2 regions of the Clostridium sp. B9 genome follow, and region 2 is predicted to be linked to the other one. Evidence: a T-box and tRNA genes for the amino acid it is inferred to sense, from the RefSeq annotation. Region 2 holds a T-box; the other holds one or more tRNA genes.
The links. The T-box of region 2 lies ahead of argS (arginine--tRNA ligase). A T-box ahead of a tRNA ligase gene usually reads a tRNA of that ligase, here a tRNA-Arg.

Region 1 (9,759 bases), 800 kb from region 2:
CATAAGTCTAAATATTAAATCATCTTTAGAGTAGCCTTCTTTAAATAGTTTAAGGTCTTTAGTAAGTTTTTTTAGTGAACCAGGTGTAAGACCAAGCATTTTCTTAACCTCATTTCCTGTATAAAAATCCTTTTTAAAAAGTTCAAAAAGGTTATTTTGCATTTCAAGTTTATATTTTAAATCAATGACCTTATCTCTATGAGGACCACTTTTAGAACGGTGGTGTTTTCTGCATAAATATTTATAGTTTAAATTGAAATCTAGACCACCTTTTGATTTATGAACTATGTGGTGAACATCTGCATAATCACCGCAAATTTCACAATAATAAGACATATAATCCTCCTCACTTTTTTATATACCCATTTATAGTACTAAAATAGCATAAAAAATAGGTTTTATCAATATAAGTAAGGTATTTAGAACTATATGAGGATATATAAGGAAATATAGTTTTTTTTAAGCTTTGATGTAACAAAAAGTTAACAATATAATTAAAGTATAACGTATATACAAAGGGGGTTTTGCAATGCGTAACTTATTTCATCAAAAATTTAAACAAGAAGAAAATCCCGAAAAGTTTTGGGGTGAGTTAATAAGAAAAAATGAAACCCTAAAAGGTAGAATGTTCAAAAATGAACCTATAACTGAAGATACAAAATATCTACATTATGTGATATTTAATAGAAATGTTGGAATACAAAATGTTTGGGTAATGGTTCCAAACTTTAATCGCTTAGTACAATTTATTCAATACGTTTTTATGCCAGAAGCCTATTATAAATGGGTTGAAGGTAAGAAAAAATTAATAACACATATACCATCAATTGATGTTGAAAAAATAGTTTCTATGATAAATAGTAAAGCTAGTGAAGAAGATAAGAAGAAAATGAAAAATGATATTGCAGCCTTAAAAAAAATAAATGGGTTAAGTGCTGATAATGGAATGAGAAAGTTAAGAATCTTTTGTAGTAGATTTAACAACAACTGGCTTGGAGATGACGATGAATTTTTATATATAAAAGTTTTTAATAATGCTGAACAATTAGGAAAATTCGTTGTTGATACTAATTTACAAACTGATTGTGAGAAATGCTATGAAGAAACTATAGGAATGACTGCTGAAGAATGGTTTAAAGTATGTGCTAATGCTCATAAAAATAAAGAAGATGAAGCAATATTTAAAAAAGTATTATTCAAATATTTGGAAGATGTTGTTTAAAATCAACACGCTTAGTATTAATTAAAATAAAATTATAAAAATAATATAAAAAAATGTTGACATATTAAAAAGAAATATGTATAATAATTTTTGTTGATTCAAGTTTGTATCTTTAGCTCAGCTGGATAGAGCAACGGCCTTCTAAGCCGTGGGTCAGGGGTTCGAATCCCTTAAGGTACACCATACTGGGATATCGCCAAGCGGTAAGGCAACGGACTTTGACTCCGTCATTCGCAGGTTCGAATCCTGCTATCCCAGCCAAATTTTTTATGGAAAAACTTGTTGACAATATATTAACAATATGTTAATATATAAACATACTAAGCGGGTGTAGTTCAATGGTAGAACACCAGCCTTCCAAGCTGGATACCCGGGTTCGATTCCCGGTACCCGCTCCATTTTTTAACTATGACTGTAAATTTATTCAATAATAGTTAAGAAGTTAAATAAAAGTAAATATGCACCATTAGCTCAGTTGGTAGAGCACCTGACTCTTAATCAGGGAGTCCAGGGTTCGAATCCCTGATGGTGCACCAAGCATCGCTTAACTTAAGCGATGCTTTTTTTTATAAAAAGATATTACTTTAGATAAAGTTATATAGATCTTTTTATGAAATAACATCTAATTTTCAATAATATTTTATTTTAAGTGAGTAGTTATTTTCAGTTATATCTTAAGACATAACTTTGAAGGGGATATAATAGAATCGATACATTTGATATAACTTTAAGTAAACAATATAATATTAAAGAATAAAATTTTTGTGGATATTTGAAGGGAGATAAATATATGAGACCAATGAAGAAGGTAGCTGCAATACATGATATTTCATGTTATGGAAGAGCAGCTTTGGCAACTATAATTCCTATATTATCTTCAATGGGAAATCAAGTTTGTCCACTTCCTACTGCAGTATTATCAACGCATACAGATGGATTTGGAAAACCAGCTATTAGAGGATTAAGTGATTTTATATATGAAACAAAAAATCATTGGAAAAAACTAAATTTAGATTTTCAATGTATATATAGTGGATATTTAGCAGATCCAAAGCAAGTTAAATTTGTTGAGGATTTTATAAAAGATTTTAAAGAAAATGATACTTTAGTGGTTATAGATCCAGTTATGGCTGATAACGGAAAGTTATATGATGGAATGGATGAAAAAATGATTGATGAGATGCGAATCTTAATAAAAAGTGCAGATATAATAACTCCAAATATAACAGAGGCTACTTTACTTTTAGGAAGAGAATACAAAGAGGATTTAACTAAGGAAGAAGTAAAAGATTTCTTAATTTCTTTGAGTAAATTAGGTCCTAAAATAAGCATAATAACAAGTGTTCCTAGCATAAAAGGAAAAGAATATATTGATACTGTTCTTTATGATAAAGAGGAAAATATGTTTTACACATATTCTCATAAAAAAATAGATGCTTTTTATTGCGGAACTGGAGATGCTTTTGCTTCACTTTTAATTGGTGGAGTATTAAGAGGCGAATCTATAGAAGAATCTCTGGGAAAAGCTTGTGATTTTATAGCTGAAGCTATTGAATATAGTGAACAATTTGACTATCCACCAAATGAAGGAATAGCTTTAGAAAGCTTATTATATAAATTAGTAAACAAATAATCATTAAATGAATAAAATGTTAAAAAGTGCAAAATATCATTGACATTGAAAAAGTAGCATGATACTATTTAGAAAATAAAATTTAATAAATCTTATCAAGAGAGGTGGAGGGACTGGCCCTGTGAAACCCAGCAACCGGTAATTCTTTGCGGTTAAACTATACTGATTTTAAAAAGTTTAGATTCAGTAATATTTTGTTGTGCAAAGATTTATAGCGGTGCTAAATCCTGCGGTAGAAACTGAGAGATAAGAAAACGAATCTGTAAGAATAATAACTTCTATCTAAGGATAGGAGTTTTTTTATTTTGTAGGATAAATAAAGATAGGTTTATTAAATAGATTAGGAGGAGAGAAAATGAAAAAAGAAGGTAAATTTTCAGCATTATTACCATTAATAATTTTTGTAGCAATCTATTTAGGAACTTCAATTTTGATGAAGGATTTTTACTCAGTATCTGTTTTAGTTCCAGGAATAATAGCAGCTTTAGTTGGTATTTTCATGAATAGAAAGAATGGAATTGAGAAGAATATAGAGACTTTTTGTAAGGGGGCTGGAAACAGTAATATAATTTTAATGTGTCTAATATTTATATTAGCAGGCGCTTTTGCAGAAGTAGCAAAGAATATGGGAGCAGTTGAATCAACTGTTAATTTAGGATTATCAATATTACCTCAAAACATACTTATAGCAGGTATATTCCTAATAGCATCATTTATAGCTATATCCTTAGGAACATCAATGGGAACAATAGCTGCTATAGCACCAATAGCTATGGGGATAGCAGAAAAAACAAATATAGGATTACCTTTGATTGTTGGAGCAGTAGTCGGTGGAGCAATGTTTGGGGACAATCTATCAATGATTTCTGATACAACAATAGCAGCTACTAAAACTCAAGGGTGTGAAATGAGAGATAAATTTAAGGTCAATTTTAAAGTTGTTTTACCAGCAGCAATCTTAGTTGTAATAGCTTATGCTTTCCTAGGAAGTGGAGCAGATGTTTCTATGGCTGGAAACTATGAGTATAGTTTAATAAAGGTTGTACCTTACTTAGGAATATTAGTAGCAGCATTAATGGGGGTTAATGTAATAGCTATATTATCAGGTGGAATAGTTTTAGCTGGTGGAATAGGATTTTTAACAGGATCTATGAGTATTAAAATATTCTTTGATTCAATTTCAGCTGGGGTTGCTGGAATGAGTGAACTTATATTAATTTCAATAATAATTGGGGGAATTGTTGAAATTATAAAAGAGAATGGCGGAATAGATTATGTGTTAAATTTAGTTACTAAGAGGATTAATGGCAAAAGAGGGGCAGAATTTGGTGTTGGTTTATTAGTAAGTTTAGTTGATGCATGTACAGCTAATAACACTATAGCTATAGTAACAGTAGGACCTTTAGCTAAAGATATTTCAGATAAGTATAATTTAGATTCAAAAAGAGTTGCAGGAATATTAGATATGTTTTCATGTTCTGTTCAAGGAATAATACCTTATGGAGCACAATTAATGTCAGCAGCAGCTTTAACTGGATTAACTTCATTTGAAATAATGAAATTTTTATTCTATCCTTACTTAATGGGAATAAGTGCAATAATATTTATAGCATTTTTCCAAAAGAAAGAAGTTACAGTACCAAGTGCTGACTTAGATGTTGCAGTAACTCAATAATTTTATAGCAATAAGCACTTAAAGGGGATAATTATATATGGAAAAAACTGTGGATAAGATTTGGGGCAATCTTATCCACAGTTTTTTATTTTAGATTATGTTTTAAGTAAGTGTTGATTTAAAACATAGTCTTATTTTATATTTGTTTAGTTATAAGACAAATACTTTGAGAAGATATACCTTCACCTGAACCAGTGAAGCCAAGACCTTCTTCTGTTGTAGCTTTAACATTTATTTGATCTAAATCTATTTTTAATGCTTTAGCTATATTTTCTCTCATTTTAGGAATATGCGGAGCCATCTTAGGTCTTTGAGCTATTATTGTTGCATCTATATTTGAGATTTTATAATTATTTTTATATAAAAGTTCACCAACAAACTCTAGTAATTTTATGCTATCTGCACCTTTATATTTGGGATCAGTATCTGGGAAGTGCTTACCTATATCACCAAGGGCAGAAGCTCCTAAAAGTGAATCCATAATAGCATGTAATAAAACATCTGCATCAGAGTGACCTAAAAGCCCTTTTTCATAAGGGATTTTAACTCCTCCAAGGATTAAATCTCTTTTTTCAACAAGTTTATGTACATCGTACCCCATACCTATTCTCATCTTAATCACCTCTTTAAAATATGGCTTTGTTTTAAGTGAGTGTTGATTTCTAATTATATCTAGAAAGTAACAACGGTTTAAAACAGAGCGTTAAATAAAATACTTTATGATTAATTATATAGAATTATAAATCTCATATCAAAGTCTAATATATTATATTTTGATATGAGATTTATTAAGTTACATTAAAAAAGAAAATTTGTTTGTAACAAAAGCAGTATTATATTAAAGTAAAATTAGTTTATGGGCATAAATCAAATAATTGTAAAAGATATATTATACCTCTTAAAATTTTATATAGATATAATATGTGCTATGGTATAATAAAAGGGCAAAATTAAATAGAAAGGGTGTATTGAGAAGTGTGGGGAAAAATTAGAAATATTCTAGGAATTTTTCTGATTGTTGTTGGAGTAGGTCTTATAGGTGTAACCATTTGGATGAGATACGATACTTATAAGCAACAACAGGCTGTATTAGAAAGTTTTAAAAGCTTAACTTTTGATGTTCCTGAGGGTGAAGAACAAGAAGATGCTAAGTTGAATGAAGAGGGAACAGCGAAAGAAAAACTTAATGCTAATGCAGAAGAAGCAAGTACTAAAAAACCTTCAAAAGCCAAACTTGAAGAGGGTGATGGGATTGGTATATTAAGTATTCCTAAGATTGATTTAGAAATAGGAATAATAGAAGGTGTTAGATATGAAGACATAAAATATGTTGTTGGACACTTTCCAGGAGCGCCAATGCCAGGTGAAAAAGGTAATTTTGCAATAGCTGGTCATAGAATGTCTTACTTTGGAGAAGCTTTTAAAGAAATTGATAAGCTTGAAAAAGGGGACAAGGTTTATGTAACTTATAATGGTAAGAAATATACTTATGAAGTAACTGATATGTATCAAGTTACTCCAAGTGAAACAGAGGCTTTAAATCCAACTGATGATGCCACTATGACTATAGTTACATGTACTATTGATGCTAAGAATAGAGTAATAGTAAAAGGAAAATTAGTAGAATAAGACTGGGTTTTTGCCTTAGTCTTATTTTTTGTAAAATATATAAATAAAGGAGTTTGGAGAAGGTGAGTGAAGTAACTTTCAGACGAGATAAGTATATTTTTTCAAGTAGAAATATTAAAAAGAATTTAGATAAGGCTGCTTTGAAAAAAGAAATTTCTGTTTTCTTAAAGGAGCTAAGAAGTTTTAAAGTTGATATTAAAAATTTAACTTCTGAATTTTATAATATTGAAGAAAGAAATTTAATACTTAACATAGCATATTACTTGGTAGATGAGGAGGTTCTCTTAAGAAAGATTCTAAATAGAAGAGAACTAAGTACAAAAGTTATAGCCAAAAAAACTGGATTTAGTAATGAAAAGATAGTTAAATGGTCAGACTATATAATTGCATATATGATTTTACTATATAGTGCTGACTATACCAATTTGGCAACATACTTAAATATAACTTTTAAGGATTTAGAAGCTCTTGCAGTTATAAAGGGTTCTAATGGAGAAGAGGTTATTTATAAAGGTTTAGTCATTAAAGAGGGCAAAAAAAGTACTATAATAATGACTAAGGATGGTCAATTTGTAAGAATAAAAACAAGATGTGAAGATAAAGTTGGAGAAGAGCTTTCTGGTAAGGAAAAGAAGACTTTAAAGCATTATAGAAAAATAATAGTAAGTACAATATTAATATTAGCTGTACTTATTGGAGGATATACATATATCTATAAGCAACAAGAAACTACTATTTTAATACAAGGAACTTCTAAGGTGAAATTAGGATTAAATAGATTTGATAGAGTAGTTTATAGTTATTCTCCTACTGAAAAAGGAAGAATATTAGTAACGGAATTAGATTTAGATAACTATAAATTTGAAGAGGGTATGATTGCAGTCTTAAAAGGTTTTGAGAAAGAAGAAATGATGCCTCCAAATAGAGTTGTTAATGTTTATATAACAGGAGAAATGGTTGATACTGTTGATTTAAATAAGGTTATGGAATATGTAGATCAAGTTAATAATGACAAGATACCTACTAATAACTTTAAAATAAAAATAAATAATTCAGGATATGAAAAGAAAAATAATTAGGAAAGGATTATTTATAGTGAGTAAAATAGCTAAAAAGAACAATAGAAAAGAAAGAAGCTTTTCTAATAAACCAAAGCAAAGAGGAGATAAAAGATCTCAAAGTAAAAAGAATACTGAGCAAAAGCCAATAAGCAAAAGTAAGCCAAAGTTTGCAAAGAAGGCTTCAGAAAAGAATACAGTCATTATTTCAAATAAGAGTGAAGTAAGAGATGAAGTAAGATTAAATAAGTACATAAGTGAAACTGGAATCTGTTCTAGAAGAGAAGCTGATAAGCTTATAGAACAAGGAAGAGTAAAGGTTGATGGAGTTAAAGCATCAACAGGAACTAAAGTTTCAAAAGGGCAAGTTGTTTCAGTTGATGGAAAGCCATTAAAGGTTGACAATGAGTTAGTTTACATAGCTTTAAACAAACCCGTTGGAATAACTTGTACTACTGAAAGTAAAGTAAAAGGAAACATAGTTGACTTTGTTAATCATGAGAAAAGAATTTTCCCAATAGGAAGATTAGATAAGGATTCACAAGGATTAATTTTCATGACTAATGATGGTGATATAGTAAATAAAATTCTAAGAGCAGGAAATAATCATGAAAAAGAATATGTTGTTACTGTAGATAAACCAATAACTGATAGTTTTATAAAAGGTATGAGTAATGGAGTTCCTATATTAGGCACAGTGACAAAGAAGTGTTTTGTTAAAAAAGAAGGTAAATTTGTTTTTAGAATAATATTAACTCAAGGATTAAATAGACAGATTAGAAGAATGTGTGAGCATTTTGGATATGAAGTTAAAAAATTAGAAAGACTTAGAATTATGAATGTAAGCTTAGGGAAACTAAAAATGGGCTCATGGAGATATTTAACTAGAAAAGAGTTAGATGAAATAAATAGACTTACATCATCTTCAGTAAAAACAGAAGAGGCATCAAGAGTTTAAACTTAGAAAGAGTATAAATAGATTGCAAAAAGGATTATATTTCTTTAATTCTATTTATACTCTTTATTTTTTTATAACTATTTTTATTTGACTTTATTTTAAACTAGTGTTGATTTTGGAATAGACAATAGAAACGCTTTGCGAAGTTAAGTAAGTCTTAAGGCCTAGCTAAAATCAACACTCACTTAAAACATAACAACTATTAGGGCTATAGCTCTATTCCTTGAAGGGATAGGGCTTTTTCTATGAAGGAAATTACTTTTTCTTCGTAAAGTTTTTTGTTTACTTCAAGAGCTTCAGCGTGAGCGGCTCCTTCTACTAGATAAAGTTCTTTATACCCAGTTGTTTTTGATTCAAATAGATCTATGGCCATATACCAAGGGACAAAATAATCTTCTTTTCCGTGAATAAACATCATTGGAAGTTTAGATTTTGAAACTATATCTATAGGGACTACTTGTCTCATTGAGAATTTTGCTTTAGCTTTCATGAACCAATCTGCAAAAAATAAGCCGGGATATAACAGTTTTCTAACTAGATTGTTTTTGAAAGTATGGGTTATTTGAAACTTAGAAAGTTCAAAGAAATTTGAATAACCACAGTCTTCTATAGCAAATTTTATGGAATTACTTAATGGAAGAGTCTCCATAACAGTTCCAGCACCCATTGATTCTCCATGAAGTCCTAATATTATATCTTGTCCAAATTTGGACTTTAAGTATTCAATCCACATATTTAAATCATACTTTTCAAAGAATCCAAAGGAAGAATATTTCCCTTCACTTTTACCATGTCTTCTTTGATTTATTATAAGTACATTAAATCCATGTCTATAAAAAATGTCAAAGTATTTTAATGAACCAACATAACATATAGAAATACCATGAGCTAAGATAATAAATTTATTTGTAGGTTTTTCATTCATTATTAAAGTTGCTTTTAAGTTCAAGCCATCAAAAGATTTTAGTGTTATTTCTTCTTTTTCAGCAGAATCATATAATTCTTTGTCAAAAAGTTTTTTCTTAATATAAGTGTTGCAACTTTTGTCTATATCATGAAGCTTTCTTGTTACAGTTGATTTAAAAATATAGATTCCTACAGCTGAAAAGAAAGCTATAATAAGGACTAAAATAATGGCTAATAAAATAATATATTTCATATTTATCCTCCTTAATAAATTTTTCTGAAATTAAACTCTATACATAATTATATCATCTAAGAGAAAAATAATATAAGCTAACTATGAATTGGAGGTATAATTATGCGATTTAAGAAGTTCTATATAATATTTATATTGATTTTAAGTTTTTTTGCAACTAGTGTTTTGGCAGAAAATTTAAATAAGGTAAAGGTTATAGAAAAATCTATTGAAGAAAATACAGAGAAATATGAGGTGAAAGTAAAATATCCAGTGATTGTAGAAGGAAATGAAGAAGTTCTAAACAAAATAAATAATAGAATAGAAAAATATACTTTGGATTGGATTAATGATATTAAGCTTTTAGGTGAAGAGTATAGTAAAGAATATGAAAAGACAGGCAGTGAGATGCCTAAGATGGAGGCTTATAGTCTTTATGAAGTTTA
Region 2 (9,759 bases):
ATAAGGATTATGAAAATATAAACAATTATTCTCCTATTATAAAAATATATTATGGCAAAACTTCATTTTTGTTTACAGGTGATGCTGAAGAAGAATTAGAAAATGAAGTCTTAAGTGAAAATTTCATTTTAAAAGCTAACGTATTAAAAATTGGCCATCATGGAAGTAACACTTCTACCTCTGAAGAATTTTTAAAAGAGATTCAACCTCAAGTTGCAATTATATCTGCTGGTCTTGATAATTCTTACGGCCATCCAAATTATATAACATTACAAAAGCTAAATGATAATAATGTAAGAGTCTTAAGAACTGATGAAGATGGAACTATAGTTATTTCTTCAAATGGAAATAATATCAATGTTTTAAATCATTAATAATATTAATAACTTCTCCCATGAATAAGCATTAGCTTTTTATTAAGAAAAAAAACTAAAGGCACCCTTTTATAGAGTGCCTTTAGTTTTTATAGCTATCTTGGCTATAATAACTATACTAAATAGAATCGTCTTTAACTTCTTCTATTTCTTCTTCTACCAATATTTTTTTCCAACTTAATAATATGTAAAATAAATTTACAACATCCTGCTCATTATAAACAAGTATCTTCTCTACCTTTTCCTTAGGCATTCTTTGAAAATACTCTCTATCCTTTAAAACCTTATGGAATGTTTTAGCTAAGTTTGAACCTGAAAGTACATCCCCTTCTCTCACGATACCAAACTTTTTCTCTAAAGCCTTAAGACCTATCCCTTGCTTAAAAGTATGCTCATAAATTTTCTGTATATCAACAGATCTAAAGTAATTATTAAAATCAAAGTTTATTCCATACTTGTCAAATAAATAGTTTATTACTGTGAAATCATTGTTACCTGAAAAAGTTACTATATACTTCTTTTTCTTTTCGGCAGCAATCATTATAAAATATTTTTTTGCTAAGTAAAGAATATCTCTTACTTCACCTTTATGTTCTATCATATACTGTGTAGTTATGAATTTAGATTTCTCCTCATCATAATATCCAGCACCAAAAACACCTATACATTTAGGTTTCTTATATACATAGTGTTCTAAGTCAAAATATACAGCCTGTTTATATATATCATAATTTTCATTAAAAGATAGGGCATTACTAAGATCTAAATCATTTATCTCTATTTCATGCTCTTTTATGATCACTTTATCACTCTTTTCTATATAAACTTATAACAAAAATATTATATCATTATATTCATCTTTAGTTAAGTCTTAATAAACTATTAATCATTTTTTTACTTTTATGTTTTATATCAATTGACAAATTCCGAGTAAATTGATATAATCTTATTGAATTTGATAATGATTTTCATTGATGAGGTGCTTAAAATGAGTATATATGATTTAAGAATCGGAGAATCCGGTGTTGTAGATAAAATTTGTGGACATAATGGTCTCGCAAAAAGACTTCTTGCATTAGGTTGCATAGAAGGAACAGAAATAAAATTAAAAAGAGTTGCTCCACTTGGAGATCCATTAATAGTGAATTTAAGAGGATTTGATTTAGCAATAAGAAAAAAAGATGCTAAAAATATAATTTTAAAATAAAATTAATCAATAAAATAGAATAATTTAATTAGGAGGAAAACTAATGACAACAATAGCTTTACTCGGCAATCCTAATGTTGGTAAAACCACTCTATTTAATGCTTTAACTGGCTCTAACCAGCATGTAGGTAACTGGCCAGGTGTTACAGTTGATAAAAAGGAAGGATTTTTCAACTCAGCTAAAATAGTTGATTTACCTGGTATTTATGCCCTAGATACATTTTCAAACGAGGAAAAAGTATCTAAGAAATTCTTAGAATCTGGAGATGTTGACCTTATTTTAAACATAGTTGATGCATCTAACTTAGATAGAAACCTTTATCTAACTATGCAACTTAAGGAGTTTAAAAAACCTATCGTTTTACTTCTTAACATGAATGATATAGCTGAAAAGAAAGGTATAAAAATAGATCCTAAGAAATTAGAAAAAGCTTTTAATCTTAAAGTAATTCCTATAACAGCTTCTAAAAAGGAAGGCTTAGATGATGTTAAGAGTTTCTTAAAGAAAGAAGATTTCAGTAAATATTTAGATGACAAAACTTATTCATTCGAAAATGAATCAAGTACTTATAAATTTATAGAAGATAAACTTAAAGATTGTTTTGATAGAGATGGAAGTTCTTCAACAAGTTTAACAGACAAGCTTGATAAGATATTTCTAAATCCGTGGCTTGCTTATCCATTATTCCTAGCTTTAATGGTATTAGTATTCCAATTTACATTTGCTTGGGTTGGACAACCTATATCTGATGCTTTAGATGGTTTCTTAGGCGATAGCATAATACCTTATTTAAGTAATTTATTAGCAGGTACTTCACCATGGTTTAAATCATTACTAGTTGATGGTATAGTTGCTGGTGTTGGTGGAATAATAGTTTTATTACCTATTATATTAGCTTTATTCTTATGTATATCAATATTAGAAGACAGTGGATATATGGCTAGAGTTGCTTTCTTAATGGATAAATTCATGAGAAAAATAGGTCTTTCTGGTAAAGCATTTTTACCAATGATAACTGGTTTCGGATGTACAGTTCCTGCTATTATGTCAGCAAGAACTTTAGAGAGTGAAAAAGATAGAAAATTAACTGCTCTTTTAGCTCCTTTTATGTCATGTAATGCTAGACTACCTGTTTATATAATATTTGCAGCAATATTTTTCCCTAACAACGCATCATTAATTGTTGCATCACTATACATACTAGGTATTTTAACTGCATTCTTACTAGGTTTAATATTTAAAAATACAATATTTAAAAAAGATGAGGAGCCATTTATAATAGAGCTTCCTGAATATAGAATTCCAGAGCCTAAAGCTGTTTTAGGACAACTTTGGGAGAAATCAAAGAACTTCTTAAAGAAAGCTGGAACAATAATCTTTGCAATGAGTGTTATTATTTGGTTCTTACAAAGCTTTAACTTCACTGGAATGGTTGATGAAGTATCTCAAAGTTTCTTATACAATATAGGTTCATTTATAGCTCCTATATTCTCTCCATTAGGATTTGGTAACTGGCAAGCATCAGTTTCGTTATTAACTGGATTAATGGCTAAAGAAACTATAATATCAACAATGGAAGTTATATATAAAGGTGATTTAATGAATATGTTACCTCACTTCTTCAACTCAATATCAGCTTACTCATTCATGGTATTTGTATTACTTTATACACCATGTATAAGTGTTATTGGAGTTTTAAAGAAAGAATATGGTGGCAAATTCACAATATTATCAGTAATATTCCAATTTGTAGTAGCTTGGATTGGAGCATTTATAGTTTATAACCTAGGTTTACTACTATTCTAAACTAAAGAAGGTGTTATAAATGGAATTTTTAATTACTGGCTTAATAATATTAGCTGTAATATTTATACTATACAAAAACTTTAAAAAATCATCAAAGGGACAATGTAGTGGCTGTAGCGGATGTTCAAAAAATAACAAAACTTGCGGAAGTTGTCCAAGTAAAAAACATTAATTAGAATAAAAAAGTCAATTCAAAAGAATTGACTTTTTTTATTTAAATCTAAAAAAACAATCGACACTTTACTTTAATTTATAAAATTAAAAGGCCTACTATTAAAGTAGGCCTCCTTATATAAATTACATTTTTTCTACTACGTTTATTCCGATTAAGTATAAAGAATTTTTGATTACTTGTGCAGTGGCTTTTATAAGAGCTAACCTTGCAGCTTTTAATCCTTCATCTTCTACATTTAATACAGTGTGATTGTTGTAGAATTTGTTGAATGCCTTAGCAACTTCTATTGAGTATCTTGTTACTACCGAAGGTTCAAGTTTATCTATACCTAAAAGTATAGCTTTTTGTAATCCTTCTAAAGTCTTAGCTAACTCAAACTCTTCTTTTGAAGTTAACTTAGTAAAGTCTGGCTCAGCTGTTATGTTTTGCTCAGCTGCTTTTCTTAAAATACTCTTAGCTCTTGCATATGAGTATTGAACATAAGGACCAGTTTCCCCTTCAAAGCTTAGCATCTCTTTCCAATCAAATACTATGTCTCTCTCTCTTGAGTTCTTTAAGTATGTGAATAAGATTGCTCCTATACCAATTTTCTTAGCTGCATCTTCTTTGTTTTCTAATGCTGGGTTTTTCTCTTCTATAGTCTCTCTAGTTTTCTCTATAGCTTCGTTTAATAGATCTTCTAGTAATACTACATTACCTTTTCTTGTTGAAAGCTTTCTATCTGCAAATTTAACTAATCCAAATGGAATGTGTGTACAGTTTTTAGCCCAATCTTTTCCTGCTAATTCTAAAGTTTTGAATACTTGATTGAAGTGTAATATTTGGTCTTTACCAACTACGTAAATACACTTATCAAAATCATAAGTTTTATGTCTGTACATAGCTGCTGCTAAATCTCTTGTTGCATATATTGAAGCTCCATCTGATTTAACAACTATACATGGTGGCATATTGTATTCATCAAGCATTACAACTTTAGCTCCATTACTTTCAGTTAAGATGTTAGCTTTTTCTAATTCTTCAACTACTACATCCATCTTATCATTGTAGAAACTCTCTCCAGCCCAAGAATCAAAGTCTACACCTAGCATATCGTATATTCTATTGAATTCTTTTAATGATAACTCTTTAAATCTTTCCCATAAAGCTACTGCTTCAGCATCTCCATCTTCAAGCTTTTTGAAGTACATTCTTCCTTCATCTTCAAGCTCTGGATTGCTTTCTGCCTCATCATGGAATTTAACATATATTCTTAATAACTCACTTATTGGAGCCTCTTCTAAAGCTTCCTCGTTACCCCATCTCTTATAAGCTGAGATTAACTTACCAAACTGAGTTCCCCAGTCTCCTAAGTGGTTTATTCTTTCAGTGTTATACCCTTCGAAGTTTAACATTCTGTATAATGAATGCCCTATAGCTGTTGTGAATAAGTGTCCAACGTGGAAAGGCTTAGCTATGTTAGGTGATGAATACTCAACAACAACATTTTTTCCCTCTCCTATTTTAGAAGAACCATACTTATCTCCTTCTTCTAAAACTTTTTCTATTACATTCTTTGAAAATGCAACTTTATCAACAAAGAAGTTTAAGTAAGGACCTAAGCACTCTATTCTTTCAAATCCTTCTTTATTTATCTTCTCAGCTAATTCTGCTGATATCATATTAGGAGCTTTTCTCATAACCTTAGCTAATTGGAAGCAAGGGAAAGCAAAATCACCCATTTCTGGCTTAGGTGGTATTTCTATAAGCTTTTCTATGTTCTCTAATTCTAAGTCAACGTGCTCTTTTATTCTTTCTGCAACTAACTTTTTGTAATCCATAATTATCCTCCTTATTTATATACTAATTTAAGAAAACATCATATTGACATTATTCTCAAAATATTTATTTTTTTACAATATAAAAAACCGCCTCTTTAAAAATAAAGAGACGGATATATCCGCGGTACCACTCTAATTGGTTAAAAACCCACTTTACAAAATAACGCATAAGCGACATTTAAATCTTATTAGATCAAAATGCATCTCCGAGGCTCTCTTCATATCTACTATTCTATAAGGCTTACACCATCCCTTACTCGCTTAAGAAATCATAAAAACTACTCTTCTCTTCATCGATTTTTCATATTTATTTTTTATTAAATAAAACATAATTAACACTAAAAAAACACTAATTAATTATGTTACTAACTCATTATAGTATTTTATATTAAATACTGTCAATATTATCTTTGATTTATTCTCTAATAAATGCTTATTTTTTAAATTCCTTGAAAACTTCTTTGAAATTCTATACTATGAGTATTATAATCAAATTATATTTTAAACAAGTAGAGGGGAAAAGAAATGGATAGAATAGGAGTTATAGATATCGGATCTAACTCTGTAAGACTTACACTTGCAGAAGTTGAGAACTCTGGATATTTTAGAATAATTGACGAATTAAAAGAGCATATAAGACTTGGTTCTGATTTATTTGCATGTTCTATTTTAAGTCAAGAAAAAATAGACCTTACAATATCATCTATAAAAGCTTTTAAATCAATGTGTCAATCTTGTGGAGCATCAAAAATAATGCTTATAGGTGCTGAAAGCATCAGAGAAGTAAATAATGAAGTTAACTTAAAAGAAATAATAAAAACTGAATTAGATTTAAACCTTAGAATTCTTTCAAATGAAGAAGAAATTTATTATAACTTTTTAGGAGCTAAAAACTCACTTTATATAGATGATTCTCTTCTTTTAGATATTAACGGTAATAATACTCATGTATGTTGGATTAAAAATAATAATATATATAAAGAAGTAACTCTTCCATTTGGATATGTTACATTAACTTCAATGTTTGAATTGGACGATATGGTTACTTTTGAAAACAACACAAACTGTGTTAACTATATAAAAGAACACTTATCTGAAATTGATTGGTTAAGTGAAAATAAATTCAACTCACTTATTGGTGTAGGTGGTTCCTTTAGAAATCTTGGTAAAATGGATAGACGTAGAAAAAGATATCCTATAGACATAGTTCATAATTACCTTATGTATGATTACGATATAGATGAAATGTCTCATGCTCTTAAAAGTAAAAACTTGCGTCAAAGAAAGAAAATAGAAGGACTTTCACCAGCTAGAGCCGATGTTATAGTTGCTTCTTCTAACATTATAAAACAAGTTTTAAAGTTTACTGATACAAGTGAAGTCATTATTTGTGGACGTGGCCTTAGAGAAGGACTTATATATGAATATATAACAGATACCTTCCATAATGATGATGATATATTAGATATAAGTTTAAAAGGAATAATGGATACTCTTAACATAAATATTCCTCACGCTGAAAATGTATATAGATTAGCTAATACTTTATTTGATGAATTAAAACCACTTCACCACCTAGGAAATGATTTTAAAAATATACTGAAAACAGCATCCTTATTGCATGATTGCGGAATAAGTATAAGATACTATGACCATCATATTCACTCATTCTATGTTATATTAAATTCTCATATAAACGGATTAACTCATAAAGAAATCTTATTGAGTGCATTATGTGCAGCTTACCATAGAAACAATTCTTTCCAAGCTCCACTTGCTAAATATTCATCTATAATAAATAAATTAGATGTTAAACATGTTGAATTCATAGGGGTTATTTTAAAACTTGCAGAAGGATTGGATAGAGGTCTTACTGGTCATGTTAGAGATTTAGATGTATTAATAGAGGAAGATACAGTTACCCTAAAGCTTTACTCAGACTTTGACCTAGAATTAGAAATACGTCAAGCTAGAAGAAGCTCTAAAGCATTCTTAGAAATTTATAATAAAGAGTTAATAATAGAAAAAGCTTAAAATTAAAAGTCAGTATACTAAATGGAAGCATACTGACTTTTATTTTATATTAACGATTTTAATTTCAAGCTATTTTTTAACCGCTCCAATTATTTTATTTGTTGATTCCAAAGACTTATTTAATTCATTTATCACACTAGTATCTAAGGCTTTTCCCTCTTCGCTAGCTAGCGTTTTTTCTATAGGTAATATAAAGTATTCTGATTTCTTATTCTCAATTGGAATTTTATAAACCCAAGTTGGAGTATAACTCCATTCCTCAATTTCTACTCCCTTTCTACCTTTATCTAAAGTTACATTTAAAATTACTCCATCAGCTGTTCTTCTATCTCCCATAGTTTCCTCTCTTTGGTTTGATATAAAGTTACCTAAAGAATAAGCAACCAACGTCTTATGCCCATCTTCATTCACAATCTCCTCTATAGGTTGAACTACATGAGGATTACTCCCTATTATTAAGTCAACTCCTAGTTCATTTAATTTATTTGCTATCCCTATCTGATATTCACTTGGCTCACTACTATAAGAAGCACCCCAATGCATTCCAAAAATAATGAAGTCTACTCCATCCTCTTTCATTTTCTTAATAGATTCATTCATTTTCTCTAAATCTTCTTCAAGAGTATTATAACTAAAAGTATTTACATTAGCATTTTCACCTATTTTATTTTCATTAAGTTCTCCCTCCCTACTCTCATAAGTATAGGACGTGAACCCTATCTTCATTCCTTTTAGTTCTTTTATTATATATCCCTTATTACCTGTTGCACTCATATTTTCATTAACTTTATCTATAGTTCTATTTAGTCCCTCTTCCCCATTGTCTAAAGTATGATCAGTAGCAATATTTATAATATCAAATCCACTATCACTTAAAGCATCTAACATTGAATCTGGTGCATTATACTTTGGATACCCTGAATATTGCTTCTCTTTTCCACTATAAGTTCCCTCTATAGTTCCATATGAAATATCACTCTCTTCAATAAAGCTCTTTATATACTTAAAATTAGGAGTAAAATTATAAGTCTTATCCTCATCATTATATGCTGACCATATTTGTTCATCATGAACTATTATATCGCCTACCGCACTTATCTTAATCTCCCTACCAAAACTAAACCTATCAAAGAAACTCTTCTTTTCTTTTTTTATTTCTTCATTATTTTCTTTAATATTAGCACCACTTGTTGTTACTATGTTATTATTTATCAAACTATTGGCAATAACTGTAGAACATACCACTGCTAGCGACCCTAATAATATTTTTATTGTATTAGACATTTTTACCATATTCTCACCCCTCTCTATATTACCATATTTTTACATTTTATTTCAATTATCTTTATATAAAAATAGGTTAGATATGAAGCTTTTACTTTTTTCAAAATATGTTTAATTCACCATTAACCACATTCCTAATTAAAATCTTCATTCTAACCTACTTAAATAATATTCTCTTTTTAAATCATTATTATAGTATTATTCCCACTATAGAACTTATAAACCCCATGATTATATTTGAAGGTATAGCAAGAATTCCTCTTCCTAAGAAAATTATAGCTATAAGTATAACCCAGTAATATTCATATATAGTATTAGCCATCTTGTAGAATAACTTTGGTTTAGCATCCTCTAAAATTCTAAAACAATCTAATCCCGGTAATGGTAATATATTAAATACAAATAAGTTGACATTTAATACTATTATATATTGAAGTACTAAGCTTATTATTTGAGATATATCGCTTCCTAAGCCAAAGATTTTAATGTATAAAGCCCATATTACAGCTCCAATGACAGCAACAACTAAGTTTGAAAGCCATGCAGCTACATTAACTCTTATTGCATCTTTCTTAGGATTCTTGAAAGCATATTTGTTTATTTCTACAGACTTAGTCCATCCAAAGTTAACAAAAGCCATCATTAATGCACCCATTATATCTACATGCTTAAGTGGATCTAAAGTTAACTGTCCTCTAAACCTAGGTGTCTTATCTCCTAACTTATCGGCCATTTTTGCACGAGTGTACTCTTTTACTGAAAAAGCAACTAAAATAGCTGGAATTTTAAGAAATACATTTAATAAAAAACTCATAGTTAAACCTCCTTATTATATTTTTAAATTATACCATAAATTCCTTTAGTTTATATGTAATAAATTTTATTATTTTATTAAACTCTTTTCTATTATTAAGACTAATTAATTTCCTTCCTGTATTTTAATATAAATTTAATAATTAAACATAACTTCAAGTCTATTTTAACCTCCAATATTCAAATATTATCTATTTAAATAATAAATATAAAAATAAACCCTATATCTTCTAAAATATAGGGTT

Region 1: it has a tRNA-Arg gene. The T-box ahead of argS (arginine--tRNA ligase) is inferred to sense a tRNA for this amino acid. The anticodon was not compared.

The regions. Positions count from the first base shown of each region.
Region 1 covers NZ_JBNWKA010000003.1:3,531,789-3,541,547, reverse strand. The annotation lists gene ACQZHJ_RS15900 (HNH endonuclease) at 1-336, opposite strand, end outside; gene ACQZHJ_RS15895 (hypothetical protein) at 530-1,222, shown strand; tRNA gene ACQZHJ_RS15890 (tRNA-Arg) at 1,329-1,405, shown strand; tRNA gene ACQZHJ_RS15885 (tRNA-Gln) at 1,409-1,483, shown strand; tRNA gene ACQZHJ_RS15880 (tRNA-Gly) at 1,547-1,620, shown strand; tRNA gene ACQZHJ_RS15875 (tRNA-Lys) at 1,683-1,758, shown strand; gene ACQZHJ_RS15870 (pyridoxamine kinase) at 2,013-2,855, shown strand; SAM riboswitch class I at 2,945-3,108, shown strand; gene ACQZHJ_RS15865 (Na+/H+ antiporter NhaC family protein) at 3,211-4,530, shown strand; gene ispF (2-C-methyl-D-erythritol 2,4-cyclodiphosphate synthase) at 4,667-5,143, opposite strand; gene ACQZHJ_RS15855 (class D sortase) at 5,506-6,159, shown strand; gene ACQZHJ_RS15850 (anti-sigma factor domain-containing protein) at 6,222-7,238, shown strand; gene rluF (23S rRNA pseudouridine(2604) synthase RluF) at 7,255-8,175, shown strand; gene ACQZHJ_RS15840 (alpha/beta hydrolase) at 8,384-9,334, opposite strand; gene ACQZHJ_RS15835 (DUF3298 and DUF4163 domain-containing protein) at 9,437-9,759, shown strand, end outside.
Region 2 covers NZ_JBNWKA010000003.1:2,730,051-2,739,809, forward strand. The annotation lists gene ACQZHJ_RS11960 (ComEC/Rec2 family competence protein) at 1-374, shown strand, start outside; gene ACQZHJ_RS11965 (ribonuclease H-like domain-containing protein) at 493-1,176, opposite strand; gene ACQZHJ_RS11970 (FeoA family protein) at 1,363-1,581, shown strand; gene feoB (ferrous iron transport protein B) at 1,625-3,388, shown strand; gene ACQZHJ_RS11980 (FeoB-associated Cys-rich membrane protein) at 3,408-3,560, shown strand; gene argS (arginine--tRNA ligase) at 3,686-5,383, opposite strand; T-box leader at 5,486-5,686, opposite strand; gene ACQZHJ_RS11990 (Ppx/GppA phosphatase family protein) at 5,909-7,417, shown strand; gene ACQZHJ_RS11995 (CapA family protein) at 7,487-8,710, opposite strand; gene ACQZHJ_RS12000 (site-2 protease family protein) at 8,892-9,515, opposite strand.